3 regions of the Solibacillus sp. FSL R7-0682 genome follow, and region 1 is predicted to be linked to each of the others. Evidence: a T-box and tRNA genes for the amino acid it is inferred to sense, from the RefSeq annotation. Region 1 holds a T-box; the other regions hold tRNA genes.

Evidence for each region. The T-box of region 1 lies ahead of metG (methionine--tRNA ligase). A T-box ahead of a tRNA ligase gene usually reads a tRNA of that ligase, here a tRNA-Met.
Region 2: it has a tRNA-Met gene. The T-box ahead of metG (methionine--tRNA ligase) is inferred to sense a tRNA for this amino acid. The anticodon was not compared.
Region 3: it has a tRNA-Met gene. The T-box ahead of metG (methionine--tRNA ligase) is inferred to sense a tRNA for this amino acid. The anticodon was not compared.

Annotation. Positions count from the first base shown of each region.
Region 1 is NZ_JBBOUI010000001.1:2,534,818-2,541,873, reverse strand. It holds gene MKZ17_RS12950 (DHA2 family efflux MFS transporter permease subunit) at 1-330, opposite strand, end outside; gene MKZ17_RS12945 (TetR-like C-terminal domain-containing protein) at 541-1,038, shown strand; gene MKZ17_RS12940 (NUDIX hydrolase) at 1,074-1,595, shown strand; gene MKZ17_RS12935 (hypothetical protein) at 1,661-2,053, opposite strand; gene MKZ17_RS12930 (hypothetical protein) at 2,107-2,550, opposite strand; gene MKZ17_RS12925 (helix-turn-helix transcriptional regulator) at 2,573-3,025, opposite strand; T-box leader at 3,175-3,413, shown strand; gene metG (methionine--tRNA ligase) at 3,515-5,149, shown strand; gene MKZ17_RS12915 (DUF418 domain-containing protein) at 5,612-6,781, opposite strand; gene MKZ17_RS12910 (MerR family transcriptional regulator) at 6,939-7,056, opposite strand, start outside.
Region 2 is NZ_JBBOUI010000001.1:955,869-962,924, reverse strand. It holds gene MKZ17_RS05005 (TraR/DksA C4-type zinc finger protein) at 1-83, opposite strand, end outside; gene MKZ17_RS05000 (MerR family transcriptional regulator) at 158-913, opposite strand; gene MKZ17_RS04995 (sigma-70 family RNA polymerase sigma factor) at 1,044-1,577, shown strand; gene MKZ17_RS04990 (DUF4179 domain-containing protein) at 1,564-2,790, shown strand; gene MKZ17_RS04985 (NUDIX hydrolase) at 2,817-3,437, opposite strand; tRNA gene MKZ17_RS04980 (tRNA-Glu) at 3,597-3,668, opposite strand; tRNA gene MKZ17_RS04975 (tRNA-Ser) at 3,671-3,761, opposite strand; tRNA gene MKZ17_RS04970 (tRNA-Asn) at 3,776-3,850, opposite strand; tRNA gene MKZ17_RS04965 (tRNA-Ile) at 3,860-3,936, opposite strand; tRNA gene MKZ17_RS04960 (tRNA-Gly) at 3,942-4,015, opposite strand; tRNA gene MKZ17_RS04955 (tRNA-Phe) at 4,021-4,096, opposite strand; tRNA gene MKZ17_RS04950 (tRNA-Asp) at 4,102-4,177, opposite strand; tRNA gene MKZ17_RS04945 (tRNA-Met) at 4,181-4,255, opposite strand; tRNA gene MKZ17_RS04940 (tRNA-Ser) at 4,307-4,399, opposite strand; tRNA gene MKZ17_RS04935 (tRNA-Ile) at 4,422-4,498, opposite strand; tRNA gene MKZ17_RS04930 (tRNA-Met) at 4,506-4,579, opposite strand; tRNA gene MKZ17_RS04925 (tRNA-Ala) at 4,610-4,685, opposite strand; tRNA gene MKZ17_RS04920 (tRNA-Pro) at 4,693-4,769, opposite strand; tRNA gene MKZ17_RS04915 (tRNA-Arg) at 4,777-4,853, opposite strand; tRNA gene MKZ17_RS04910 (tRNA-Leu) at 4,881-4,969, opposite strand; tRNA gene MKZ17_RS04905 (tRNA-Gly) at 4,974-5,048, opposite strand; tRNA gene MKZ17_RS04900 (tRNA-Leu) at 5,091-5,175, opposite strand; tRNA gene MKZ17_RS04895 (tRNA-Lys) at 5,195-5,270, opposite strand; tRNA gene MKZ17_RS04890 (tRNA-Thr) at 5,277-5,352, opposite strand; tRNA gene MKZ17_RS04885 (tRNA-Val) at 5,363-5,438, opposite strand; gene MKZ17_RS04880 (MBL fold metallo-hydrolase) at 5,775-6,758, opposite strand.
Region 3 is NZ_JBBOUI010000001.1:3,599,721-3,606,776, reverse strand. It holds rRNA gene MKZ17_RS18105 (23S ribosomal RNA) at 1-1,183, shown strand, start outside; rRNA gene rrf (5S ribosomal RNA) at 1,430-1,545, shown strand; tRNA gene MKZ17_RS18095 (tRNA-Tyr) at 1,586-1,669, shown strand; tRNA gene MKZ17_RS18090 (tRNA-Lys) at 1,680-1,755, shown strand; tRNA gene MKZ17_RS18085 (tRNA-Leu) at 1,854-1,942, shown strand; tRNA gene MKZ17_RS18080 (tRNA-Arg) at 1,961-2,037, shown strand; tRNA gene MKZ17_RS18075 (tRNA-Met) at 2,120-2,196, shown strand; tRNA gene MKZ17_RS18070 (tRNA-Met) at 2,218-2,292, shown strand; tRNA gene MKZ17_RS18065 (tRNA-Met) at 2,316-2,390, shown strand; tRNA gene MKZ17_RS18060 (tRNA-Asp) at 2,394-2,469, shown strand; tRNA gene MKZ17_RS18055 (tRNA-Phe) at 2,475-2,550, shown strand; tRNA gene MKZ17_RS18050 (tRNA-Gly) at 2,556-2,629, shown strand; tRNA gene MKZ17_RS18045 (tRNA-Ile) at 2,635-2,711, shown strand; tRNA gene MKZ17_RS18040 (tRNA-Asn) at 2,721-2,796, shown strand; tRNA gene MKZ17_RS18035 (tRNA-Glu) at 2,798-2,869, shown strand; gene MKZ17_RS18030 (TIGR00266 family protein) at 3,046-3,840, opposite strand; gene MKZ17_RS18025 (RNA polymerase sigma factor) at 4,142-4,645, shown strand; gene MKZ17_RS18020 (anti sigma factor C-terminal domain-containing protein) at 4,635-5,645, shown strand; gene MKZ17_RS18015 (aldehyde dehydrogenase family protein) at 6,000-7,056, shown strand, end outside.

The DNA.
Region 1 (7,056 bases):
TTGAATCATACGGCCTGTTAACATCATCGGAAAATTCATAGAACTAGCAGCAATTATCGAGCCTACTAATAAGAATAGCATCGAGCTAATAAATAATTGGCGCGTTGAAAAGCGTTTCATTAAAAAAGCAGTAATCGGCACTAATACCCCGTTTACTAACATAAAGCCTGTGGCTAACCATTGTATGGTCGTTGGTGACACATTAAAAATTACCATTAAATCGCTTAAGGCAACATTTAATAATGTTTGATTTAATGTTGAAAAGAAGCATCCTGCAATCATTACAATAAGCAACAGCTTCTTTGTTTTATCGGTTATTTCATTTTGCATACAGAAACTCCTCGCGTTAAAATAGTTTATAGACATATTGTCTACGAAATAGTTTAACAAGAAAATTCAATAATTGACCATGAACAGTTTAGGACATTTTGTATGCTAGTAGACAGAATAGTATATAACTGTCTAAAAAAATTATGATTATAGACAGGAGTTTGAAAATTGACGAAAAAAGTAGACCCCCGTACGATTCGGACTCAGGAAATGTTGAAAAACGGCTTATTAAATCTTTTAATCGAGGGCTATACATTGAATGAATTATCCGTCCAAAAGGTAACAGAAAAAGCCTTATTAAATCGAACGACCTTTTATTTACATTACGAGGATATTAATGCATTAATACACCAATTAACAGAAGAAGTACTTCAAGAAATAACGGGGAAAATAGAGGTTCTTAAGACGGAAAATAACATAAATAAAGAATACCCATTAGTTGAATTATTGGATTACTTATATACAAAAAGGCATTATTTGCTTGTTCTATTTCAGTTAGAACAATTTGAAAAGCATTTGTTCCAACTGATGAAGGAATTAATCGAAACGCGTCGAATTCATAGTATAAATCCAAGTAGAAAAATACTTGTCGATCTTGAAATCAAAACAGCTTCCCTTGTTGGCATCATTATGTGGTGGCTAAAGGATGGCTCGCATTTAAGCTCAGATTATATTGCTGGGCAAATCCAACAGTTATACCGATCTTAAGTACTAAACTGAAAAGCATCGAGAAGAGGAGACCTATGAAAACAATTTATGCGTATTGGGGCGGGGGCAAGCACTATGTCAAACTGACATGGCTGCCACAATTCCCTGTAAAGCAAACGGAGGTAACTAGTGCTCATTGTGTTTGTGTAAACGATGGGAAAGTGCTACTTAGCTATATTAAAGGCCGAGGCTTTAATCTTCCAGGAGGGCATATTGATGAAGATGAAACGGTCGATGCAGCTGTTCATCGTGAAGTATTGGAAGAGGCTTATGTGGAAGGAGAAATTTACTATTTAGGCTGCATAGAAGTAAGTCATGAAGAAAATAGTAATTTTGACCCGAACGGAAAATACCCTAAAATCGGCTATCAAGCCTTTTATCGTATGGATGTTACAGCGTGTTTGCCATTTTTACGAGAATACGAAGCAACAACAAGGGTATGGGTCGAGCCAGCGGAATTACCATTTGTGCTAGATGATCATGAATTAGCAATACATATTGTAAACGCGGCATTTGAAGGAAGCTTTGAAGTGAACGAGAAACTGGAGTTTAGTTGACAAGTACAGGACATTAAAAAGAGGCATAGCTTCATGGATTTTCCTAGCTTTTGCCTCTTTTACATTCAATCCCTGTTTAGTCGATGTAATAAATACTGGATGCTGTCTAGTACGAAGCCATAAAACGCACCAACTACGACACGTGCGATAACCCCAATAGTTGTTAGACGCTCATCCATTAAATTAATGTCTTCTAAATATAACAGCTTCACAAATAAAATATCCGTTCCGAAAAACGTTATTAAAAGCCCTTTATCATCTTGACCGATTACATTTAATAGACTCAAACCAAAACATAAAGCTGCAATACAAAAAGTAAAATTATTAAAGGGCTTTGGTAAGAATTTAATTCCGCTGAACACCAATGTAAAGGGAATTCCAATTAATGAAATGATACCAAGAAATATTAAACTTGGATGCCAAAACATATTCATCCCAATTATCGTGATTATATACAATAAGATAAATCCAATAAGCCAATAAAAATATGCAGATTTGAAGTACAGTGAAATTACCTCCTATTTGAAAGAGTCCATTTTTTGAATAGTGAGAATGCAAAGAGCAGTAAATAAAACAATGATGTACCGATTGAGAACATTTCGTAACGCACATCAAACCAATAGTTTATACCGAATAGTGGTACGACAAATACTATGTATAGTGGATTTACAATGCCCTGAATTACATCTAAAACTGCATACTCATAAGCTAGCCATTCTATTTTAGTTAATATAAAAATAACAATGCCAGCTATCATACCTCCAAGTGACAAAATCGAAGTAAGATTCTGATAGAGAACTGAAAGTATAAGACAGGCTATAATAAAAATTAAAGATGAAATAAAATGTGTCATTTCAATCGTTGTGTCTGGATGCTTTATCGCTGGTATAACATTGAGCGGAAGGACAAATAGATAAACAGCTATAAAGCTAATGGAAACAATTCTTTTTTTCATATTGAAGCCTCCACAGCCATTATTAATTTTTCGTTAACTCCTTTAGCCTAGTTAATGCTTCATTTTTGTCAAAGGTGCTAAACCAACGATAATTTTCGCTATCTAAAATGCGGTAATGATTACTAATTAAATTTTGCTGTAGTCGAAAATCACCGTCATGATCAATTTCTTTCCACCAAATTTTCCCGCCAAGTGTTTTTTCCCTAGAGGTCGCATCAATTTTTTCTGCAATCATTTGTGCAAAATCGACCGGATGATCCCCAAGTGTAGAAACTAAAATTTCACTTTCATTAAACAGTGCACAAAACGCTAAAACGGTTGTCCAGCTTGCTGGCATACGTCCTTTTTCGATTTGTACAAGGGTTTTCTTAGAAATGCCTAAAATTTCAGCCATCTTTTCTTGGGAAAAGCCTTGCTCAGTACGAACAATTTTCATTTTATTCGAAATTAATTGAATGAAATCTTCTTTTACCATGCCGTATATAAACCTGCCTTTTTAGTGTAATTTTACACAAAAGTTGTAAAATGTCAAAATTTAATTGTGAAATTGAGCAATCTTTTCTGTTGTATTAGAAATTAACTTGATAAGGAAATGATTAAATGCTAGGATAAATTTGTTATAATATTCAAGCATTGATAAGGAAGAGTAAGTAAGCAGCGTTTTGTAGAGAGCTTCTGATGGTGGAAATGAAGCAAACAAACCTTACCGAATATGACCTTTGAGCTTCGTACCGAAATTTTAGTAGGCTACGACGAGGTGGCACTCGTTACAACTGCGGCAGTATGAACACGTACTGGTGAAGGCAAATAGTGTGAGCTATTTGTGAATTTAGGTGGTAACACGAAATGTATTCGTCCTAATCGTTCTTTTACGATTAGGGCGTTTTTTGTGTTTTAAAACAAGAAGGCTTCCACATGCATTTATATTTAACAAGGTTACATTAAAAAGATGGAGGAATTGAAGATGAATATTTTAATTGGAGGGGCTTGGCCATATGCCAATGGCTCATTGCATTTAGGGCATATTGCAGCACTACTACCTGGGGATATTTTAGCCCGATATTACCGGTTAAAAGGGGACAATGTACTGTATGTGTCTGGAAGTGACTGTAATGGAACGCCGATTTCCATTCGTGCCAATCAAGAAAATACAACCGTCACGGCAATTGCCGATCGCTATCACGAAGAGTTTACTGAAACATTTCAACGCCTTGGTTTTACGTATGATTTTTATACGCGCACAGATGCAAAACATCATCATGAATCGGTGAAAAGTATTTTTCTGCAATTATTAAAAAATGGGCATTTATATACAAAGAAAATTGAACAAGCGTATTGCTCAATTGATCAGCAGTTTTTACCGGACCGTTTTGTAGAAGGCATTTGTCCTAATTGCGGGGCAAAAGCGCGTGGTGACCAATGTGATAATTGTTCGGAAATATTAGACCCATTAGATTTGCTAGAAAAACGCTGTAAAATATGTGGGAATGAACCAGAGATAAAAGAAACGGAACATTTTTATTTTGCTTTTAGCAAATTTCAAAAGCAACTAGAAACATTTGTTGAACAAGCACATCACGAAAAAAGATGGCACGAAAATGCGATTAATTTAACGCAACGATATTTACAGGAAGGCTTACCGGACCGTGCTGTTACGAGAGATTTACCTAATGGCATTGATGTACCAGTTGCGGGCTTTGACGGGAAGAAAATTTATGTTTGGATTGAAGCAGTTTCCGGTTATTATACCGCGAGCATCGAATGGGGCAAGTTGCATCAACAAGACGTATCGAATTGGTGGAATGAGCAAACGAAGGCGTATTATGTACATGGCAAGGATAATATTCCATTCCATAGTGTGATTTGGCCGGCTATTTTAATGGGAATCGAAAACAAAGGACTGCCAACAAATATTGTATCCAATGAATACTTAACGCTTGAGAAGCGGAAAATTTCTACTAGTCAAAATTGGGCAGTGTGGGCGCCATATATGTTAGAAAACTACCACCCCGATTCATTGCGCTATTTTTTAACAATTAATGCGCCAGAAAGTCGAGATGCCGATTTTTCATGGAGAGAATTTATTTATAGTCACAATAGTGAACTTTTAGGTGCATTTGCCAACTTTGTGAACCGCAATTTGAAATTTATTGAAAAATCTTTCGCAGGTCAAGTACCTCAAGTGGCAATTAACGCTAAAATGGAAAAGCTTGTTCAACAACAATATGAGCTTGTAGGTGAATTCATTGAACAAGGAAATAGTAAACCAGCCTTGGAATCCATTTTTGAATTAATTCGAGCATCTAATCGTTATTTTGATGATGAAAAACCTTGGATCACGATCAATGAACAACCTGAAAAATGCGAAGAAACACTAGCAACTTGTGTTTTTGTAATCCAAAACTTAGCACAATTATTGCAACCATTTTTACCATTTGCTTGTGCGGAAATTCAACAAATGTTGGATACTTCATTAGATACTTGGACTGTAAAAACGAAACTACCACAAGCTATTAACAACATACAGCCACTATATGAGCGTATTGATGTGAAGCGAATTGAAGAAGAATTATTGAAAATGCAAGAGAATGAAAGATAGATTATGAAGGGAAGTCATCATTTACTTCGAATGGTGAGTTGTATAAAAACTCCTTGTAGAAATTCTCCTATCGCAGCAGGGGGGAAATTCAAAAGCATAATATCTACAATTTGAGAGGGAATACAAATGAAATGTTTTTAGACCAACTTGTTGACTATATTAAGGAGAACGTTAAAGAGCAAAACCTAGTGGAGTTTTGGGCAATATGCTGTCACGATGCAACCAGCTTGTGGCTCATACTTGCGTAAAATGATTTCCCCGCCCTCAATAAAGATTTCAATGGGTCTTTTTCATTAAAGGTTCAAGGTTCTTCTTAATTCCATGCAAGAAAAGCATAAAGAAAAGTGATTAATAAGTAAAAGCCCTTTGATTTTTTAATATGAATCAAGGGACTTTTACTGTAAATAACTAGCTTTCAAAAGTAGAGGTTAATAATTAAAATTAGTATACAAATTTTAATTATTAATGGAGTGTTTTTTTAAATGTTGGTTTTTTTCCATAAGTAGCCCATCGCCAAACGAATTCAACTGGTCCAAAATGGAATCGCTTTGCCCACCATTTACTAATGAAAATTTGCAAGATGAAGAAGGCGAAAACTAGTACAAACCCTGTTGTATAAGAAATACTACCATATAAGCCAAGACCATAGCTATAAAAAATGAATGTCATACAGATTGATTGTAGTAAATAGTTACTCATCGATAGGCGTCCAACATGTGAAAGTGGGTGTAAAAGCTTGTGGCCAAATTTTGTTTGAGCTAGTAAAACAATCGTCGTCATATAAAATAAGGCAATAAATGCACCACTAAAATGTTCTTGTAAAATCATAAAGAAGAAATTATCTAATTGTAAGAAGAATGCTATTCTTGGTCCGAATCCAAGTAAGAATCCAACAATTAGTAACCCACGTAACAAATTTTTATGCTTGTCTACTTCTACTAATAATCGCAATTTAGAAAATGCAGCACCCATTAGCATTAGGCCAAACACCCCAACAGAAAGTGAAATCGCACTTACCTCAAGATTCATATACGCCCAGTCCGCAACACGTTGCTTAATGATTTCATTAATTGTGCCACTACTATACGTTTCAATCGATGTATGAACCGCGTTTGGATTGCTTATGAACTGCTGTTGTGCTTGTATAGTGAATAAATTAATCAATACAGGAATTGTGTAGACAAACATGCCTAATCGTAATAAGGCATTCCCACTTAGTTTATAGAAAAAAATAAAGAATACGCCAACAATTGCATACGTAATTAAAATATCGCCATTCCAAATTAAGAATGCGTGCGTGCAGCCAATGACAAGTAAAATGGCTAAGCGACGTGCAAAAAAGGTAGGGAAATAAATTCCCTTCATTTGAGAGCGCTCAGCAATAATCATGGCCCCGTAGCCGAAGAGAAAGGCAAATAATGGATAAAAGTTCCCTTGAGCAAAGAGTTCCACAAAATTCGAGAAAAACTGATCTACATGACTTGGCCAGTATTTAAATGAGTCCATGTAAAGAACTGGACTGTGGAAGTTCGACATATTAACAAGTAAAATGCCGAGTAATGCAAAGCCTCGTAGCACATCAATCGCGATAGTACGATTTTTTTCTTGCATAGGTGTAAATTTTGGTAACATAGTGTACCTCCAATTTCGTCTAGGTTGTTCAAAAAATGAACAAATGTAAGTATAGAGTGTGGAGTGACTCTAGGGTAAATAGTTTTTTGAAAAAATCTAAATAAGTTAATTTCAAATAAAATACGCCTATCTTAAAACGATAGACGTATGAGGTGTATTATTCTAAATGGCTTTCCTTCACTTTGACACTGATTTTCGTAATATAATGTTCTTCTTCTTTCGCTGCAATCGAATGCAGTAAGTACTCCTCATAAATATCCCCGTCGATTTCGAGC
Region 2 (7,056 bases), 1.6 Mb from region 1:
GGTTCATCACGAAAATGTTTTTGTAGCTCATGTAACTCTTGTTCTAATGTTTGACGTAGTTGTAATACTTGTTTTTCATTCATTGGTCATCCCCCTTAATAGCTTATTAGAATATTTCCTTTTTCGGGGTTTTTAAACATCATGACCTTTAAAGTAATTACAACTGGCTATATGCTAAAATTGCATCGTGTAAAAATTGCGTTGCGCCGTCACCTACTCGGCTATCATAATATGTTGTAAATCGCTCATCATACATATACATTTGTGCAATTCCAACATGGGCTTCCGTCGTATACTTCGCCCAGTAAAAGCTTAACCAACGTTTGTGTAATTCTGCTGCTTCCATTGCTACTGTTGAGGAAGTATCTTTTGTAGCCATTGCCTCTTTCAGGCGTGCAAATAACTGTTGCTCTAGTTGCTGTATCGCTTCATATTGTTTCGCTGTCATATCCTTAAGTTTGCCGTAACTCTTTAACACTTCCTCTTCACCATACTTTTCACGGATTTCTTGACCATACTGCTGTTCATTGTCTGCAATTAATTTATTTTTAAAGACTTCAAATTTCTCCTCATTAGGCATTTTCCCTTCTCCTTCCATCATTTCAATCGTCTTTTCGATTGTCTTCATTAATCCTTCTAAATAAGTACGTTTTTTTTCTAATAATTCATACTGCTGTTTTAGCGCATGCTTCCTATCCACGGTCTGATTATCAAGTAAAACTTTTATTTTCTCTAGCTTAAAATCCAGCTCGCGGTAAAACAATATTTGTTGAAGGCGATCAATATCATCCTGACTATAATAGCGATAACCATTTTCCCCGATAGTCGTAGGATGTAATAGCCCTATTTCATCGTAATAACGCAGTGTGCGTGCACTCACACCGGATAGTTGTGCTAATTCATTTATCAGCATGTCATCACCTCTATGTTGTACTATAAAGGATAACGTAACGTGAAGGTCAACAAATATATAATAATAATTTTTAAACTATAATGAACTTTTTGATCGACTATATACTCTTACAGAGGAAGGAGTGAAAGGAATGAATGTAGCTAAACTTGTTAAAAGAGCAAAGCGAGGTGATAAGGACGCCCTTGTTCAGCTGGTCATGCATGAAAAAAACAACTATTACCGGCTCGCTTATACGTATATCAAAAATGAACACGACGCGTTAGATGCACTTGAAAATATGATTGTCATCCTATATGAAAAAATCGACCAACTAAAAAATCCAGACGTCTTTTATAGCTGGAGTAAAACGATTTTAGTTAATGAGTGCAGAGCTTTATTAAAAAGGCGTAACCGTATTTCCTTTCTTGAGGAGGAAGACTTTTTCGAAAAAACAGTGGACCCATTCGATCATGTCCATTCACAACTTGAAATTGAAGACTATTTACAAAGTTTGAGTCATGTTCAACGTGAAGCCGTCCAACTAAAATACTTGCTAGACTATGACTACGAAACAATTGCACTGCTCACAAATGTGTCAATAGGAACAGCAAAAACCCGAGTTTTTCATGCAATGAAAAAACTCCAAAAACACTACGGAAAGGAGCATCCTAATGAATTTCTTTGAAGATAAAAAAAGACAATTAGAAAACCTTGAAGCACCAAATGAATTAGAGGCGAGGTTAACTAATGCTTTAAAAAAACAACCTAAAAAACGAATAAAAATGCCTTCATATTTTATTGCTGCAGCAGCAGTACTACTTTTACTGCTAGTTTCTTTTAACATAAATGGTGTTGCCTATTATGGGAAAAGATTATTTGGCTATGAAAATTTAATGAGTAATACGTTAAAAAAACTTAATACAGAAGGGCTTGGTCAATCTGTTAATAAATCCATGACCTTAAAAAATGGAACTATAATTTCAATTGAGGGAATCGTATCAGATACAAATCAATTGATTGTTTACTACAAAGAAACACACCCTACGCAACCAATAAAAGAAGCTATTTCCTTTAGTCAATTGGAGGGATTTTTAACAGATGCTACTTATACTTCTGGAACGTATGAACCTAGTGAAGACGGCCAACAGCTGACAGGTATCGCTATATTTGAATCGGTTAGCCCGTTTTCTAAAAAACTGACACTCTCTTTTTCTGATGAGTCCAATCAATACACAATGGAAATACCGTATCATGCTGATGACGCTATTCCAGTTACTTTAAAGCGCTCGGTCAATCAAACATTTTCAACAGATATCGGAAAAATTAAGGTTAATAAAATTACTGCTACAGGGGCTTCTACGGTTATCGAAGGAAAGTTCAATAAAAATATCGATCGCTACTTAAATACCACATTGGACATTCACCTTTATGCAGACGGTCAAAAAATTCCATGGCAGCAAAGTGGTATGAGTAGTACATTATTTAGCGGATCTAGCTTTGATATCACATATGAAGCACTCCCACCGAATACAAAAAAATTAGAAATGCGTTTAGAAGAATTTAATGCTTACGATAAAGTTAATGCTATTATCGGAATAGAAAAAGGCGCTTCGTACGATATAGGTAACAAGCAACTTCGTATCATCGATTACAAGGTAGGAGAAAAAGAAACACTTGTTACGATTGCCTCTGAACGTAACATCACCTTTGACAATGTTTCATTAAAAACAGCTTCTGAAAGTGCTGGTTTAAAGACAACGATAAATCAACAAGATGTCGCTGAGGAGTTTGTTCGTACGTTAGTATTTGAAACAACTAGCCAACCTTTAGAGCTATATATAGAAGGCGTATATTCAATAAAAATGTACAACAAATCAATTGAAATACCCTTAAAGTAACATCGGGAGGAGTGAATTGAAATACTTCACTTCTCCATTTTTCTCCTTAAACGCAAAACAAGCTCATTCAAATACTGTGCCGGTAAGCTGGACATATCTTTTAAACTTATATTTTTTGCGTGATTAACTTTCATTAGATGATCATAGTAATAGCCGTGCACTTCAAGCATTTCAAGTTCCTTTTTCGCAAGTCGAATAAAATCCTCTAATTTCGTGTAATAAATACCATCCAACTCATCAATCTGAATTGTAAATGCATCGAGTCCTCCAGATAATTCATATAAAAACACATGAGCAAATTCATAGTCCTTTATTGTATCATTATCGATAACATATGGAATAATTCCAAGTGAAGTTAACTGTGAAAACTCTGCTGTAATGCCAAGCTCTTCTTGCATTTCACGTATCCCATCTTCTACTTTTTCATTAGCCAGTAAATGTCCTGCTGCAGTAATATCAAATTGCCCAGGGTAATCTTTTTTCGTTTGGCTTCGAAGTTGCAAATAAATTCGCCATTCATTTCCTACCTTTTCAATGACCCAGCACTGAAATACTTCGTGCCAGTATCCTTGTTGATGAACTTCATCTCTCAAAGCAACACCTATTGGTTCATACAAATGATTATAGATTTTAAGCTGTTCGCCCATTTTATCATCCCTTACTGAAATTACTTAAGTTATAGTATTGATTCTAATACTTTTATACAAAAGTAGGGAGCATTAACTGTTACCTAATTGCATTCTAGAGAAAACACAAAAACGCTAGATACGATAACTCGTATCTAGCGTTATACTTTTTCTTATGTATGACCCGTACGGGATTCGAACCCGTGTTACCGCCGTGAAAGGGCGGTGTCTTAACCACTTGACCAACGGGCCTCTGGCGGAGAAGGAGGGATTTGAACCCTCGCGCCGGTTACCCGACCTACACCCTTAGCAGGGGCGCCTCTTCAGCCTCTTGAGTACTTCCCCAAAAAAGAAAAAAATGGCTCCGAAGGTAGGACTCGAACCTACGACCAACCGGTTAACAGCCGGTTGCTCTACCACTGAGCTACTTCGGAATAATTGTATGGTGGGCCTAAATGGACTCGAACCATCGACCTCACGCTTATCAGGCGTGCGCTCTAACCAGCTGAGCTATAGGCCCTATAATGGAGCGGGTGATGAGAATCGAACTCACGACATCAGCTTGGAAGGCTGAGGTTTTACCATTAAACTACACCCGCATTTATGGTGGGTTTGGACGGAATCGAACCGCCGACACTTAGAGCTTCAATCTAATGCTCTACCAACTGAGCTACAAACCCACAAATGGCGGTCCCGACCGGGATCGAACCGGCGATCTCCTGCGTGACAGGCAGGCATGTTAACCGCTACACCACGGGACCATTTGGTTGCGGGGACAGGACTTGAACCTGCGACCTTCGGGTTATGAGCCCGACGAGCTACCACTGCTCCACCCCGCGATAATATTACTACTTATTTAATTGAGTCTTCAGACATCCTGTAAATAAAAATGGAGGAGGTAGAGGGATTCGAACCCCCGCGCGGTGTTACCCGCCTGTCGGTTTTCAAGACCGATCCCTTCAGCCAGACTTGGGTATACCTCCGAGATGTAATTAAATTATTTACTGGTGGACCTTACAGGACTCGAACCTGTGACCGGACGGTTATGAGCCGTCTGCTCTAACCAACTGAGCTAAAGGTCCTTTAAGATGGCGGCAGAGGGAGTCGAACCCACGACCTTTCGGGTATGAACCGAGTGCTCTAGCCAACTGAGCTACACCGCCAGGATCTTTATTTTGGTTAATCTAAAATTATGGTGGAGCCTAGCGGGATCGAACCGCTGACCTCCTGCGTGCAAGGCAGGCGCTCTCCCAGCTGAGCTAAGGCCCCTATTAAATGGTCGGAATGACAGGATTCGAACCTACGACCCCTTGGTCCCAAACCAAGTGCTCTACCAAGCTGAGCTACATTCCGTTATATATGGCGCGCCCGGCAGGAGTCGAACCCACAACCTTCTGATCCGTAGTCAGACGCTCTATCCAATTGAGCTACGGGCGCTATAATGTTTGTTTGTTTATAAGTAAATGGTGCCGAGGGCCGGAATCGAACCGGCACGGTGATCACTCACCGCAGGATTTTAAGTCCTGTGCGTCTGCCAGTTCCGCCACCCCGGCATTTTGGAGCGGAAGACGAGGTTCGAACTCGCGACCCCCACCTTGGCAAGGTGGTGTTCTACCACTGAACTACTTCCGCAAAATGCATAAGATATTTTTATTCTGACAGTTATGAAATTAATGGTGCGGGTGAAGGGAGTCGAACCCCCACGCCTTGCGGCGCTAGATCCTAAGTCTAGTGCGTCTGCCAATTCCGCCACACCCGCAGCAGACATATTTTAAAACTGGTGAGCCATGAAGGACTCGAACCTTCGACCCTCTGATTAAAAGTCAGATGCTCTACCGACTGAGCTAATGGCTCTCTAAATGGTGCCGGCGAAAGGAGTCGAACCCTCGACCTACTGATTACAAGTCAGTTGCTCTACCAACTGAGCTACACCGGCAATTTAGAAATGGTGGAGGATGACGGGCTCGAACCGCCGACCCCCTGCTTGTAAGGCAGGTGCTCTCCCAGCTGAGCTAATCCTCCATCAAACAAAGTTAGTTACATACTTGCAACCGGTTGTCCTTTCTGTTAAGGACAAGATTTATATTATCAACTTTTTTTATACAATGCAATACTTTTATACAACTTTTTTAAAAAAATATTATTTTTTTCAATCATTGCCATTAACTTGTTACATTAACAGATGAAAACGATTACTTGGCATAACGAAATTTTAATATGGTTACTACTTTTTTTCAACACTTGATTTTAATTTTTTTATATATTATTAATCATACGACATAATTATACACTTATTTTATACAATTAAAATGTTGATTCAAAAATATTTGTTAACTAAAAAGTAGTGTCTTACGACTGTTAATTAACATTTTTTTCAAATGAAAGACAGCCGTTTTTTAATATAGGTTTAATTAACAATAATATCTCAGCATAATATAAATAACCAATTACTTCTGATAATATTAATGCAGCTTCTTTATCTACACGTTTTCCATAAATTGAGTGCACTAATTTTGTGACTGAATTATTTCCCTCTTCAATCTTTGCAACTAGTCGATCTTTATAATTAATCCGTGAAATATTATTTTCTACTACCTCATGTATAGTAGAATATATTTGATGATGGCCTGGGAAAATATAGTTAGCATTTAATTTTAAACATTTTTCGATAGACGTTTTATGTTGCAATACCGAAGGTATTAAGCTTCCCTTTTCATCATGGTCAATTAATGCATTTGTAGAACCTTGCTTTATAAGGACGTCTCCTACAAATAACCATTTAGCATCTTCGTCATATAACATAATTGAATCAATTGAATGCCCCGGTGCTTCAATTATTTTTAAATCGCCCAATTCTATACCTTCATATAGAGGGAGAACATCCGTATTAACACGATACAACTGGCTATTATCCATCGTTTTTTTAATTTTTTTCAAACGGCTTTCTGCAAGTTCCATACATCCGTATCGCGTATATAATTGCGAAAAAAAATCTATCTTTTGTATTTGGTACTCTGCCTTCAATAATAAACGTGGTATAGCTAAATGGTGTGCATATACAGGAATACTTTTTTGTTTCACAATATAATTTACAAGCCCGATATGATCACTATGGTGATGTGTTAAAATTATTTGATCAATGTCCATAATTTCAAATCCATATGAAGTAAGCTGTTCTTCAAAATAGTCCTGAAATTCTCTTGTATTAATTCCAGCGTCAATTAAAGTTAAAAAATCATTATGCTCGTATAAATAACAATTAATACTTTCAAGCATCCCAAAATTTCCTTTAAAAATAATTGGATAGACGGATTTATTATTCGCTACAAACTTATTTAGCATAATGTTCACATCCTCTTTAATTCCATTACATAGAATTCTATCGTTTATTCAAACTATTTTACTTTATTACTATCTATACTTGCAAATATTCCCTTGTCTTAATAAAGGTTGATTGTTTTATTTGAATACAAAAGGGCGTTAATTCTTTTTGGATCCACGCATCCGTTTGTTTTACTTTTGATTAATAGTGAATATTCCCATATGATTTGGGGCATTTCCATCATATCGGACACCCATAAAATATGTAATTTTTCATCCAGAATAGCGGCCTCTTTTCCACAAACACCCAAAAGAATTA
Region 3 (7,056 bases), 1.1 Mb from region 1:
AAGGGGTGCTCTTGAGCGTGCAAGCGCATGAGAGCCGCAGTGAATAGGCCCAGGCGACTGTTTAGCAAAAACACAGGTCTCTGCAAAACCGTAAGGTGACGTATAGGGGCTGACGCCTGCCCGGTGCTGGAAGGTTAAGAGGAGTGGTTAGCGCAAGCGAAGCTGCGAATTGAAGCCCCAGTAAACGGCGGCCGTAACTATAACGGTCCTAAGGTAGCGAAATTCCTTGTCGGGTAAGTTCCGACCCGCACGAAAGGCGTAACGATCTGGGCACTGTCTCAACGAGAGACTCGGTGAAATTATAGTACCTGTGAAGATGCAGGTTACCCGCGACAGGACGGAAAGACCCCGTGGAGCTTTACTGTAGCCTGATATTGAATTTTGGTACAACTTGTACAGGATAGGTAGGAGCCAGAGATCTCGGAGCGCCAGCTTCGAAGGAGGCGTCGGTGGGATACTACCCTGGTTGTATTGAACTTCTAACCCATGCCCCTTAGCGGGGTAGGAGACAGTGTCAGGCGGACAGTTTGACTGGGGCGGTCGCCTCCTAAAAGGTAACGGAGGCGCCCAAAGGTTCCCTCAGAATGGTTGGAAATCATTCGAAGAGTGTAAAGGCATAAGGGAGCTTGACTGCGAGACCTACAAGTCGAGCAGGGTCGAAAGACGGGCTTAGTGATCCGGTGGTTCCGCATGGAAGGGCCATCGCTCAACGGATAAAAGCTACCCCGGGGATAACAGGCTTATCTCCCCCAAGAGTCCACATCGACGGGGAGGTTTGGCACCTCGATGTCGGCTCATCGCATCCTGGGGCTGTAGTCGGTCCCAAGGGTTGGGCTGTTCGCCCATTAAAGCGGTACGCGAGCTGGGTTCAGAACGTCGTGAGACAGTTCGGTCCCTATCCGTCGTGGGCGTAGGAAATTTGAGAGGAGCTGTCCTTAGTACGAGAGGACCGGGATGGACACACCGCTGGTGTACCAGTTGTCTTGCCAAAGGCATCGCTGGGTAGCTATGTGTGGACGGGATAAGTGCTGAAAGCATCTAAGCATGAAGCCCCCCTCAAGATGAGATTTCCCATTACGCAAGTAAGTAAGACCCCTGAAAGACGATCAGGTAGATAGGTTCGAGGTGGAAGTGCGGTGACGTATGGAGCTGACGAATACTAATCGGTCGAGGACTTAACCACATTTTATTGCAAATTCAATGAAACGTTTATCCAGTTTTGAAAGAACAAATTTTCAATAGAAGGGTTTCAAGACACAAGCTAGTCAAGGAAACGACTAAGTGAATGAAGGCGCGTACTCAGGTACGTAACTGAATGAACGCAGGAAGTTGACGAAGGATAGTGTAGTGTATGAAGACCTTAAAGGTACGTCTACTAAGAACGTCACATCCATGTGACAACGTAGACGCCAGCACATCCATGTGCAAGTGAAGTGATAATGGCAAAGAGGTCACACCCGTTCCCATACCGAACACGGAAGTTAAGCTCTTTAGCGCCGATGGTAGTTGGGGGCTTCCCCCTGCGAGAGTAGGACGTCGCTTCGCTTTTTTTATTGGAATTTTATACTTCAATAAGTTATTTGTTGGAGGGGTAGCGAAGTGGCTAAACGCGGCGGACTGTAAATCCGCTCCTTAGGGTTCGGCGGTTCGAATCCGTCCCCCTCCACCATCTTTAAAGAGAGCCATTAGCTCAGTTGGTAGAGCATCTGACTTTTAATCAGAGGGTCGAAGGTTCGAGTCCTTCATGGCTCACCAGTTTTATAAAATTGTATAAACTGTCAGAATAAAAATATCTTAAGCATTTTGAAGAAGTAGGTTAGTGAAGAACAGCACCTTGTCTTCTATTCTAAAATGCCGGGGTGGCGGAACTGGCAGACGCACAGGACTTAAAATCCTGCGGTGAGTGATCACCGTGCCGGTTCGATTCCGGCCCTCGGCACCATTTTTTTAAAACATATTTGCGCCCGTAGCTCAATTGGATAGAGCGTCTGACTACGGATCAGAAGGTTGTGGGTTCGACTCCTGCCGGGCGCGCCATATCATTTTAGTATGTAGCACAGATGGAAAAGCAGTTTAATTCTGTTAGATTCCATCATAAAATTATTGAAATCTAAATTACGGCGGTGTAGCTCAGTTGGCTAGAGCACTCGGTTCATACCCGAAAGGTCGTGGGTTCGACTCCCTCTGCCGCCACCATTTAAAAATTTATAGTATTGTCGCGGGGTGGAGCAGTGGTAGCTCGTCGGGCTCATAACCCGAAGGTCACAGGTTCAAGTCCTGTCCCCGCAACCAATTTAATAAAACTATAGTATTATCGCGGGGTGGAGCAGTGGTAGCTCGTCGGGCTCATAACCCGAAGGTCGCAGGTTCAAGTCCTGTCCCCGCAACCAAATGGTCCCGTGGTGTAGCGGTTAACATGCCTGCCTGTCACGCAGGAGATCGCCGGTTCGATCCCGGTCGGGACCGCCATTTGTGGGTTTGTAGCTCAGTTGGTAGAGCATTAGATTGAAGCTCTAAGTGTCGGCGGTTCGATTCCGTCCAAACCCACCATAAATGCGGGTGTAGTTTAATGGTAAAACCTCAGCCTTCCAAGCTGATGTCGTGAGTTCGATTCTCATCACCCGCTCCATTATAGGGCCTATAGCTCAGCTGGTTAGAGCGCACGCCTGATAAGCGTGAGGTCGATGGTTCGAGTCCATTTAGGCCCACCATACAATTATTCCGAAGTAGCTCAGTTGGTAGAGCATCCGGCTGTTAACCGGCAGGTCGCAGGTTCGAGTCCTGCCTTCGGAGCCATGGCCCGTTGGTCAAGTGGTTAAGACACCGCCCTTTCACGGCGGTAACACGGGTTCGAATCCCGTACGGGTCATTTATAAGTATGCAGCATATGCTGCATACTTTTTTGTTTTGAAATAGAGCTTGCTTTAGCCGATAACCTCGGAGATTTTAGCTATGTATAAAAAAATCCTTTTACACAATAAAGTCAGGCCTGTTAGCTGACTTCATTGTGTGAAAGGAACCTGCAGAATTTAACAATAGAAAAGATTATTTATTGAATAAGTCAAATAAGCCGCCTATTCCGCCTTCATCGGAGCTTTTACCGCCCCCACCTTGAGAGACTGGTGCAGCTGCGAATACACGGCTTGCCAAACGGCTGAACGGTAAGGATTGTACCCATACTGTACCTGGCCCAGAAAGGGTTGCAAAGAATAAACCTTCTCCACCGAATAACGCAGTTTTAACACCTTTTACCATTTCAATATCGTAGCGTATGTCTTGTGTCATCGCTACTAAGCAACCTGTATCAATGCGTAATGTTTCACCTGGCAGTAATTTACGCTCATAAATTGTCCCGCCCGCGTGCACGAAAGCCATACCATCGCCTTCTAATTTTTGCATGATGAAACCTTCACCACCAAAGAAACCCGCGGATAATTTACGCTGGAATTCAACCCCAACCGATACACCTTTTGCAGCAGCTAAAAAGGCATCTTTCTGACAGATAATTTTACCGTTTAATTGACTTAAATCCATTGGGATAATCTTTCCAGGATAAGGTGCTGCAAAATATACTTTACGCTTGCCTCCACCAGTGTTTGTAAACGTTGTCATGAATAAGCTTTCGCCTGTTATTAAACGTTTGCCAGCTCCCATTAATTTGCTCATCAAGCCGCCTGAACCTGCTGCACCATCACCAAAAATTGTTTCCATCCGAATTTGGTCATCCATCATCATTAAGCTGCCAGCTTCCGCAACAACTGTTTCTTGTGGATCTAATTCCACCTCTACAAATTGCATATCGTCACCGTGAAGCACGTAATCGATTTCGTGGTTTTTCATTACTCTATTCTCCTTTAATCCATTTAGTCTTGTACTATCTACGTATTCGTAATCGAAGAAGTTTCATTTAGTTAATTTTATTTACGCCATTTTATATCTGTTTAATAGGAAGTTAAGAAAATATATGTAGTGCAATATTAAGCAAGATTGACGAAATATTATATGCAATTCGGAAGTTCATTATTATCCTCGAGCTCCCCCTTGCAACTATGGATAAACAAATAAAGTTATTTATAAAATATTTTATAATATGTAAACTTTTTGTTGAGCTCTGCGTTGTATAGGCAGAAGGGAGGTAGACATGGCAAAGGAATCAATGAATGAATTTATTCAACAAGTGGGAACCGTATTATATCGTTATTTGAGAAGACGTGGACTAGCCCATGAAGATGCAGAAGATATTGTGCAAGATACATGTTATAAATTTTTATTGCATAAAAACGGAATTCAATCAGATAAAGTCATGAGCTGGCTATACCGTGTAGCCACCAATCAATTTTACGATCTTAAGAGAAAAGAAAAGCGCCATCCTACATCCAATACAGATGAAGTTCAATTAGTATCGTTAGCTAATATTCCAGAAATTCTCGTTTTAAAAAGGGAAAAATCTAAAGATATTCGAGACACACTTAACATGTTATCCAATTTGCATGAGGAATTATTAGTGCTGAAATATGAGTTGGGATTGTCGTACAAGGAAATTTCAGCTTTTATGAATATGAATGAAAATACGTTAAAAACGCATGTTCGACGAGCAAAGGAAGAATTTATAAAACGCTATAAGGAGGACATTTATGATGAATGAAAAACAAGATGATTTTTTGTTTGATGAAACAAAAACGAAAAAATTGATGAGAAAGGCAAGATTAAGATCTACGATAAAAATTATTGGGATTACAATCATTGTTACGCCTATTGTTCTAATAGGATTTTGGTACGGCCTTAGAACTTTATCATTAAACAGTGCCCAGGAAGTAATGGATGATATTCGAGTATATAAAGAAATTAGCTCCCCAAATGTTCAAATTAGCAATCAAACGTATGATTATAATTTGTTCGGTGGAAAAATAAATACAACAACATACAAAGTACTTGGAGAAAATCATAGACCGTATATTTGGGAACCTGTTGAGAATGATTACAATTTATTTGGAACGCTTTTTAATTATAGCTCAGGATCCATCCAAATAGAAGGTTCAGACTCATTAGCAAAGCACAATCAAATCGAACGCTTTAATTTACAAACTGGTGATCGAGAAATGTTTTTTTATCATCCAGAAATATCATACGATGTTTATAAAGATAATATGAATGAACTCAATCAATTTGAAAAAAATACTTTAGTGGAATTAGGGCTATCTTTTGACAAAGCCTATCATTTTGAAGAAATCAAAAGTAAGCTACCTTCGGATGTACAAGTAGACTGGTGGTGGGTAGATGCCTATACAGAAGAACGAATGGATTTTCTAAAGCAAGGACAGAATACGATTCCAGCGAATTATCCGTTAATTTTTGGATTTCAGTCCGAGCAGTCAAAACCAAAAGCACAACAATCCGAACTTCTCGAACACAACGAGATTACATCCTTTATTAATAACATTGAAAGTCTCAGAGAAAGTAAGAACTTTAAGTGGGAAACAGACGAAGTGTATAAAGCTTTAGTAGGGAAAGATGGAGTCTTAGATCAAAGTGATGTGAAAATTATTGGGGTCGTAGTAACTGGCACACCGGATCAATTGAAGTCATTACAAGGACAACCATACATTATGGCATCTACGTTTGGGGTAATCTCTAATCGAAAATAAAGATTAATGCAGTTACCGTAATCATTTTGAAGGTAACATACTTATGTAAATTATTTATACTTTGATTGCAAAATTAAATATTCATAAAAGGAACTCCTAATTTCATATGAATTTAGCATATGAAGTTAGGAGTTTTTTTATCCTATAGTAACGGACAGTTATAAAACTTCACGTTATTGCTCGATTTGTGAAGTCTAACAATTTGGGAAGGGGAGAACATCATTGATTGAGTTGATTTATTACGAAAGAATGAATTTATTATAAAAATAATAATATTTATTTTAAGGAAAAAAGGGGATAAAACAGAAAATGTCGAATATTAAAAGATAAATTGAGCATTAGTGAGGTGTTAGGATGGAACTGTTGAATTTTATCGGCGGTGAATGGACGAAGGATACATCACTGCAAGAAATGCCCGTTATCAATCCTGCTAATGGTGAGCAAATCGGAACACTTCCGCTATCGAAGAAGGAGCAAGTCGATTTAGCGGTAGAAAAGGCAAAAGCAGCACAAAAAGCGTGGGCGCTCGTTCCTGCGCCAAAACGTGCAGATTATTTATATGAAATCGCTTTCAAATTAAAAGAAAAAAAGGAACATTTAGCCCAAACATTGACTCGTGAAATGGGCAAGGTTATTGAAGAGGCTCGTGGTGAAGTACAAGAGGGTATCGATATGGCCCTATATATGGCTGCAGAAGGAAGAAGACTGTTTGGGGAAACGGTCCCATCTGAGCTACCAAATAAATTTGCGATGAGTGTGCGAGCGCCAATTGGAGTAGTTGGACTTATTACACCGTGGAATTTTCCAATTGCGATTGCAACTTGGAAGGCATTCCCTGCCCTTGTCGCGGGAAATACAGTGATTTGGAAGCCATCCAACGAGACACCGTTTATGGCCTATGAATTGGCAAAAATATTTGAAGAAGTTGGCTTACCTAATGGGGTAGTGAACGTCGTATTTGGTTCAGGTCCAACGGTTGGAACAGCAATGGTTGAGCATCCTGCGATTCGTGTTATTTCATTTACAGGCTCGACTGTGACAGGTAGTAAAGTTGCTGAGCTTGGTGGGAAGCATTTAAAGAAGGTGTCCCTTGAAATGGGTGGCAAAAATGCCGTAATTGTAATGGATGATGCGAATTTAGAGTTAGCCATTGATGCGATTTTGTGGAGTGCATTTGGTACTGCCGGTCAGCGTTGTACTGCATGTAGTCGTGTCATTGTGCATAAAAATGTAAAACAACAACTCGAAGAAAGCCTTGTCGAAAGGACAAAGCAGCTCACGATTGGTGATGGGCTTGATCCGACAGTGAAGGTAGGACCAGTTATTAATAAAGCCGCATTAGAAAAGATTAATCACTATGTCCAAATTGGCAAGCAAGAAGGAGCGAAGCTTTTAACTGGCGGTGAAATTT